DNA from 3 places in the Specibacter sp. NPDC078692 genome. Region 2 is predicted to be linked to each of the others. Evidence: riboswitches for the same ligand, from Rfam matches in the RefSeq annotation. Region 2 holds a riboswitch; each other region holds the start of a gene.
What was found. Region 2 has a riboswitch for cyclic di-AMP ahead of AB0O97_RS08235 (transglycosylase). Riboswitches for the same ligand answer to the same signal wherever they lie in the genome.
Positions count from the first base shown of each region.

Region 1: another riboswitch for cyclic di-AMP. It lies ahead of AB0O97_RS17690 (M23 family metallopeptidase); the one in region 2 lies ahead of AB0O97_RS08235 (transglycosylase).
Region 3: another riboswitch for cyclic di-AMP. It lies ahead of AB0O97_RS09940 (NlpC/P60 family protein); the one in region 2 lies ahead of AB0O97_RS08235 (transglycosylase).

Region 1 covers NZ_JBFBLV010000035.1:149-2,407, reverse strand. The annotation lists gene AB0O97_RS17700 (heavy metal-responsive transcriptional regulator) at 1-81, shown strand, start outside; gene AB0O97_RS17695 (hypothetical protein) at 446-670, shown strand; cyclic di-AMP (ydaO/yuaA leader) riboswitch at 1,012-1,211, shown strand; gene AB0O97_RS17690 (M23 family metallopeptidase) at 1,313-2,038, shown strand.
Region 2 covers NZ_JBFBLV010000008.1:121,051-123,309, reverse strand. The annotation lists gene AB0O97_RS08245 (MFS transporter) at 1-337, opposite strand, end outside; gene AB0O97_RS08240 (MarR family transcriptional regulator) at 337-792, opposite strand; cyclic di-AMP (ydaO/yuaA leader) riboswitch at 1,009-1,204, shown strand; gene AB0O97_RS08235 (transglycosylase) at 1,209-1,970, shown strand; gene AB0O97_RS08230 (SUMF1/EgtB/PvdO family nonheme iron enzyme) at 2,035-2,259, shown strand, end outside.
Region 3 covers NZ_JBFBLV010000011.1:71,150-73,408, forward strand. The annotation lists gene AB0O97_RS09935 (M23 family metallopeptidase) at 1-768, shown strand, start outside; cyclic di-AMP (ydaO/yuaA leader) riboswitch at 920-1,121, shown strand; gene AB0O97_RS09940 (NlpC/P60 family protein) at 1,126-1,923, shown strand; gene AB0O97_RS09945 (MDR family MFS transporter) at 2,089-2,259, opposite strand, start outside.

The DNA of each region.
Region 1 (2,259 bases), on a different contig from region 2:
ACTATTTCCCAGCTCCATGTAAAGGCGAGCAAACTGGAGCCGGATTCCTGCTCCGCTGACCAGGTCTGCCGCTACCTCTGATCAACATCCCACCTCGGTGGTCGCGGGTGCCCATGGCCCCGTGCGTCTGGTCGAGGGTCTGGTTGGCTCCAAGGTTGCCCGTTGGCCTGGCACCTCAGCGGGGCCGAACACCTGTCCGACCATGCCGTGACTCTGATGGGCTGACAAGTCGCGACTCTGCGGCCCCGGTTGCAACAAGAACCGCCAAACCGAACCATCAATGAACCACCGCACCGAACCGACATTCACAGATTCTGAATTGCGGCGCGCAAGGACGCGCTGATGAGGTTCGGCTTACTGTGGGAATCGGCGATCTGGCTCAATGGAAGAAATCCGGGCGGCAATGGGCAGGCCGTCGCCATCCGTATAGACGTTGGGTCGAGGTATGTTCGTTGAATTACGTGAGCTGGAGATTCGCGGCGACCGAGTCGGTATGCTTGCCGGCCTCTGGGCAAATTTTACCCTTGAGGCTAGCCAGTGCCGCGCGTACGACTTTTACAGGTGCATCGGCATGGTTGATGACATCTCAGCTGTTGCCCTAAAGGGGCAGCATATTTTCAACGAACTGCGTTATTTGGCCTGGCTGGCCGAGGGGTCAGGAGGGCTGTGAAATATGAATTTGTGGGGCTTTCTGTCCTGGGCGGGAGCCTAGTTGCCCTTGTATCTGGCCGCTATTTGCCGCCGACTAGCATTCCCGGCCGGCCCGAAGCTGGATCATCTCCTGAGCCGAACTGCCAACCTGAGGAAGACTGCCAGAGACGAGGAATTGAGAGGATTGGGTTTCCGCGGGTCCAAGTGAATTGATCCCGGGTATGTGGAGGTCGGACCGGCGGTCAGCCAGTGGTGAAAGGTGACGTGGCCTGGGCACCGAACTTCATGTGTAACGAAATTATAACTTTTGGTTCTTGTCCGTTAGGATTGAAAAAATATATACCCCTAACGGGTATTTCGTGGGCCGCTTCGCCAAACCCCGTCGGCGGTCCGCGATCGTTCATTTTTGCGACGGGGACGGAGGAACCACTACCGGTGCCTTGTTGCACCTTGGGGTGAAGCCTGCTCAACAAACCACTGCCTATATGGCGGGGCGTTGGACTGGCCGGGCCTACCTCGCCCGAATCCGACAGCTAACTTCGTAGGCGTTGAGAGGACCTCATTTATGCCTGCCCACCGCCAGCATGGCCGCCGTCGCGCGACCAAATCAAGACTCATCAACACGTCGAACAAAGGACGTCACTGGGCGTCGGCCCCTGACGTGACTATCGAGCCCTTCACAGGCAAGAAATCATTGACGATGGCTGTCGCAGCAGCAGGTTTCATTGCATTGACTGCCCTTCCTGCCGCCCACGCTGAGACCAATCATCTTTCGCCTGCCGTGACCGCCAACGTGTCTATGTCCTCGGGTCAACCGAAAATAACGGCGGATCAGGATGTCGTGGTGTCCTTCGCTAAGCCACTGGTGTCCAGCAAGCCAGCCCAGGCAGCAACGCCGCCGAGCGCCCTGCACCCGGCGGCTGCCCAAGAGGCGCCAATTCCCACACTGGCGCCAGAAGAGGCGCCAGCAGCTGTGCCAACGCCCGCGCAGCCGTCCTCAGGGCTTCGCCCTCCGTTGGCTGAGCTGACGGTCACCTCACCATTTGGGTATCGGGTCAATCCGCTGACTGGGGCGGGAGGGGAACTGCACACAGGGATCGACTTTGCTGGCGCGTGCGGCACCTCAGTATTTGCGTCAGGCTCAGGTACCGTGACGGAAGCTGGGTGGAGCCCGTATGGTGGCGGAAATCGAATCGTTATCGACCACGGTGGTGGGATCAAGACCACCTACAACCATTTGGACTCCATTGGGGTCAGTGTTGGGCAGGAGGTCAATGGCGGCGCCCCGATAGCTGGAGTCGGCACGACGGGCAATTCCACGGGATGCCACCTGCACTTTGAGGTCGTAGTTGATGGACAGACGGTGGACCCTACACCGTTCATCTAGGACTTCATCATGGATTGCGGCCGGGCGCGTGGCTTTGAGCGTACGCTGCCCGGCGGCCATTATGGGTTCGGGGTTCTCCTCAGGTGTCGCGGCGCCCAATTGCCCGGTGATGGAACTTCGAGGCATGGAAGTTCAGGCGCTGCGAAATCGGCGCCCGTCGACTACGCCTGGCACAGGAGCGGGCGGCTGGACAAAGCCGCCCGCGGATAGCTGCCGAAGCT
Region 2 (2,259 bases):
CCAATGCATACACATGCCACAGATGTACAGAGCCCGTGACCACCAAGATTCCCAACAAAAGCGCACAGATCCCCATGGCCGATTGGGTAACTAGCAACAGCTTTCGCTTGTTGACGCGGTCTCCCAAGAGCCCCGCGTAGGGCCCTAGGAAAATAATGGGCAGAAATTGTAGGCCAGTGGTGATTCCCGCGGCTGTTCCTGAATTGTTGGTCAGAACCGTCAAGACCAGCCAGTCTTGCGCCACTCGCTGCATCCACGTACCGATGTTGGAGACCAGCGCACCGGTCACCCAGAGCCGATAGTTGCGCACCTTGAGCGCTCGGAACATTGAACTCATTAGGCGCTCATCTCCTGCAGGATCAAGGCCGCCTCATGGAGAGTGCTCCGCTCCTGTGGGGTCAGCGCGGCAACTCGCTGCGCCAGCCACGCGGTTCGCAAGGAGCGCGCTTGGCGCAGTGCAGCACTCCCGGCAGCGGTGATGCTGATCAATACTTGGCGCTTGTCCAAGGGATTTTCACTCCGGCTGACAAAATCAACTGCCGCTAAGTCATTGACAATCCGAGTCATGGACGGCGCCTGCACCTGTTCCCGTGCAGCCAACTGCCCCACGGTCCGAGGCCCTTCCCCTAGCCCCGCCAGCACCGAGTAGCGTCCGGGACTCAATTCCCCTGTCGCCGCTTCAGCCCGGAGCCGCCTCGAGGTACGCATCACGGCCACCCGCAGTTCCGCGGCCAAGTGCCCTGGATCTTGGGCGTCAGTATCTTGGACGGGTTGCGGGGAATGTTCAGTCATGGTTGCTCATCTACCTAGTTACAAAAGTTTCGTATCTTCTGCTTCCAATCATAGATCGTTAGCATTGCTAAGTAAATGTCAACTTGCTCACCCGCCAAAAAGTCGCCTACTACAAAGGTCGTTACCATAATGTGACATATGGTTTCGGTTCGGTTACGCTGGCTAAAGTGCCTTCTGAATCATTACCGGTTCTGGCATCAATGGACGGTTCGCCGAGCTCTGCCGCCGCCCATTCCCACCAGATCCATGGCAGAGACGGGGGACCCAATCTTTACGGGCCTTCCCATAATGGAAGCCCTTGGGGTTAAGCCAGCGCAACGAAAATAGGCAGTGAATACTGCCTCTGGAAGCTGCGCGGCCGGATTCTCTAGTCCGTTCCCGACAGCTCACCTCGCAGGCGTAGAGAGGCACCACACATGTCTGCAGCACCTCAGCGCGGCCGTCGTCGCGCAGAACCAGCAAGCCGGCCCTCACTTCGCGACCTAGCTACTGTCCACAAAGGAACGGCCCGCACGGGAACCCGTGCGGCCACCCCGCGCAGCGTTTCTGCTGTCTCTACCACCGCCAAGTGCATGGCCGCTGTAGCCGTCGTGGGCGCCTTGATGGCTGCCGGATCGGTGGCCTCAAACACCATGAACCCTGTGGCCGATGGCGCGGACACGCGCAGCCTGGTCGCAGCCATTGATCAGGGCGTACCCACTGCTATCTCTGCCCCGTCGGACGCAGCCATTAGCTTCTCCGGGATCACCGTCAGCTCCAAGGCTTCGCCCACAACCACACCTTCCGCGGCTCCGGTCAAGCCCGAAGCCGCTGCGGTCACTCCCGTGGCGAGCCCTGAAGCTGCCCCGCTTGCACGCCCCGCCGCCGTGGATGACCCCGCCGCAGCGAAGGCTTTCGCGGCCAGCCAGCTGGGTTCCCACGGCTGGGGTGCGGACCAGATGAACTGCCTAAACCTGCTCTGGGAGCGCGAATCTAACTGGCGCACCACGGCCGAGAACGCCTCCAGTGGCGCTTACGGGATTGTCCAGTCGCTGCCAGCCAGCAAGATGGAAAGCGTCGGATCCGACTGGGCCACCAACTATGAAACCCAAATCCGTTGGGGCCTGGGCTACATCGAAGGCCGTTACGGATCACCTTGCGGGGCCTGGGGCCACTCCGAATCCGTGGGCTGGTACTAACTACAGCGCGAACGCAGCTCAGCGCGAGCCTAGCACCGCTTAGCACCGCATGAAAGGCGAGTCTATGGCTGATGAAACCGCTGCTCGCCACGAGCTGATTACCGCGCTAGGACTACTGCCGATTCCCGGCGGCACCGTCCACTTGCGCGACGCCCGCTCAGGCATCACCCGGGACGAGGCACTACTCCCCTTCACCCTCGGCAAGACCCAACTGACCCGCGGCATGTGGGATCTGGTGAGCGGGCCGACGTCGAACTTCACTTCCTCATTCCCTTCCTCTACTGCCACT
Region 3 (2,259 bases), on a different contig from region 2:
TTGGCAACTCATGAGCTGTTGTCAGTACCCGGTAGTCGCCGGGAAGCAATTGCCGCAGAGCGTGCAAGTGCCCCAACAAGTAGTGCAGTAGCCCAGTTGCTGCGTGCCGGAGTCGCCAGCGGCGCCGGCCAAAAAATGGGCGTAGCCATGGCGGCCACGGGTCTAGTCCTGGCTGTCACGCTTCCTTCCACGCAGGTTTCCGAAGACCTTCACCTCGATACTGCAGCAGCTGTTTCCGCGGAAACACTGGTCACAGCAGGCGCGCAGATCCCCATCACCTTCGCCACTCCGGAAATCGGCAGTGCCTTGAACCCTGATGGTCAGCTCAAAGAAACCCTCAAGGTCAACGCCTCCAACGTGACGCCCCAGGCTTCCAAAGGGACCCTCTCGGCACCCCTGCTGACCTTGGTTGAGAGTTCACCCTTTGGTAACCGCATCAGCCCCATCACCGGCCAGATCGATGAGCGTCACACCGGCCAGGACTACGCCGTCGCAAGCGGCACAGAAGTACTTTCCGCCGCTGGTGGAACCGTTACCTTCTCGGGCTGGCATGACTTCGGTGGTGGCAATCGCGTGGTTATCGACCACGGCAACGGCCTCTCAACCTCGTACAACCACATGAGCGCCAATCTGGTGCAGGTTGGCCAGAAGGTTGAACGCGGAGATGTTGTGGGCCTCAGTGGCTCCACAGGCGCCTCTACCGGCCCCCATCTGCATTTCGAGGTCATCATCGACGACGAAGTTGTCGATCCTAAGGGTTGGCTGTAAGTCCTCCACAGGGCCTCCATAGTTACGACTTAGTCACACGACCGTGACCTGAACGTGACATTGAGAAAAAACTGTTGTACCGTCGTAATCGCGCCAACTTCGAATCAAGTCGGCGCCCATGAGTCGATTGCCTAGCTCTGCCACTACTCATGGTCCGTTCGTATCAATCGTCTGGCAGGGGCGGGGGAACCAATAATCGGGATTCGCAGCGGTTTTGCGAAACCCTAGGGGTGAAGCCGCGAAGCGTTCAGTCACTGGCAGGGAAGAAATTCCTTGGGTGGGACAACGTGGAGCGGCCGGGTGACTCCCATCCGAATCCGACAGCTTACCTCGCAGGCTTTGGGAGAGGAATCCTTCTTGGCTTCAAACACTGCCCTCGGGCGCCACCGCGCCGAGGTTGTTAAGACCAGTCCGATCTCCACCCTCACGAAAGCCGTCAGTTTCAATGTCGGCGGGGTTGGTCGTCAGGCTGCTGTCATCGCAGCAGCTTCAGGGCTTGTACTGACTTCCGGTATCGCCGCAAACGCCGCAACTCCCACAGTGGAGCGCGCTTCGGACGGTGCCACAACGCTGAACCTGAACACGGAACTCGCTTCCGCCATCACGGCAGCTTCCACGGTGAAGATTTCCTTCGCTACACCCACCATCACCTCCACCCCGGCTCCTGTCATTGAAGAGCCGGTAGTTGTAGAGGCGCAGTCCAGTGAAGTTGCAGTTGCAGCTCCGGTTGCTGAAGCAGCACCGGCCGCAGCACCGGCCGCAGCGCCGGCCGTAACGGTCTCAACGCCTGAGCCGGCTGCAACCCAGTCTGTAGCCCCGAGTGGCGTTGGCGCGATCATTGCCAGTGCTGCCTTGGGTCAGCTCGGAATTGGCCAGGACTGCACCGCGCTGGTTCGCAACGCTCTGTCTGCCGCTGGGATTTCCTGGGTTGGCTGGCCCGGTGACTACCTGAACAAGGGCCGTCTAGTATCTCAGGGCGAAGCACAGCCCGGCGACTTGATCTACTATGCAGACGGTGGCGTGGGTCTGGCCCACATCGCTGTTTACATTGGCAACGGCCAGGCAGTTCACGGCGGTTACCAGGGAACCACTAAGATCGCAGGAGTTTCTATTTATGGAGCTTCCGCTCCCGTCTTCATTGCTGTGGGTCACTAAGTAATACCAGCTTTTGTGCCCAAAGCCCTGTCTTTTGACGGGGCTTTGGCATTTAACGGTGCATCTACTCGCCTGCTTGAGTTCTAGCTCGTTGCACCTTGGCGTGGCGGCCGATCGTCCCCGTCCGGCCCGGATCCCCGAAGCCGCCAACCCCGGGCTGGGCCACTATGACTGCACCTTCCGTATCAATGGCGACGTCGCGCCGTACAGGCTATCCAAAAGGTTAGTGGCTTCCCGGGCTGCGGAACCGTCCACCTGGGACCTTTCTGAAGCCTCAACCCCTTCCAGCGGCCCGCCCCGGTTGATGCTTGTGGCCAGCGGGATCTCCTTGACGAA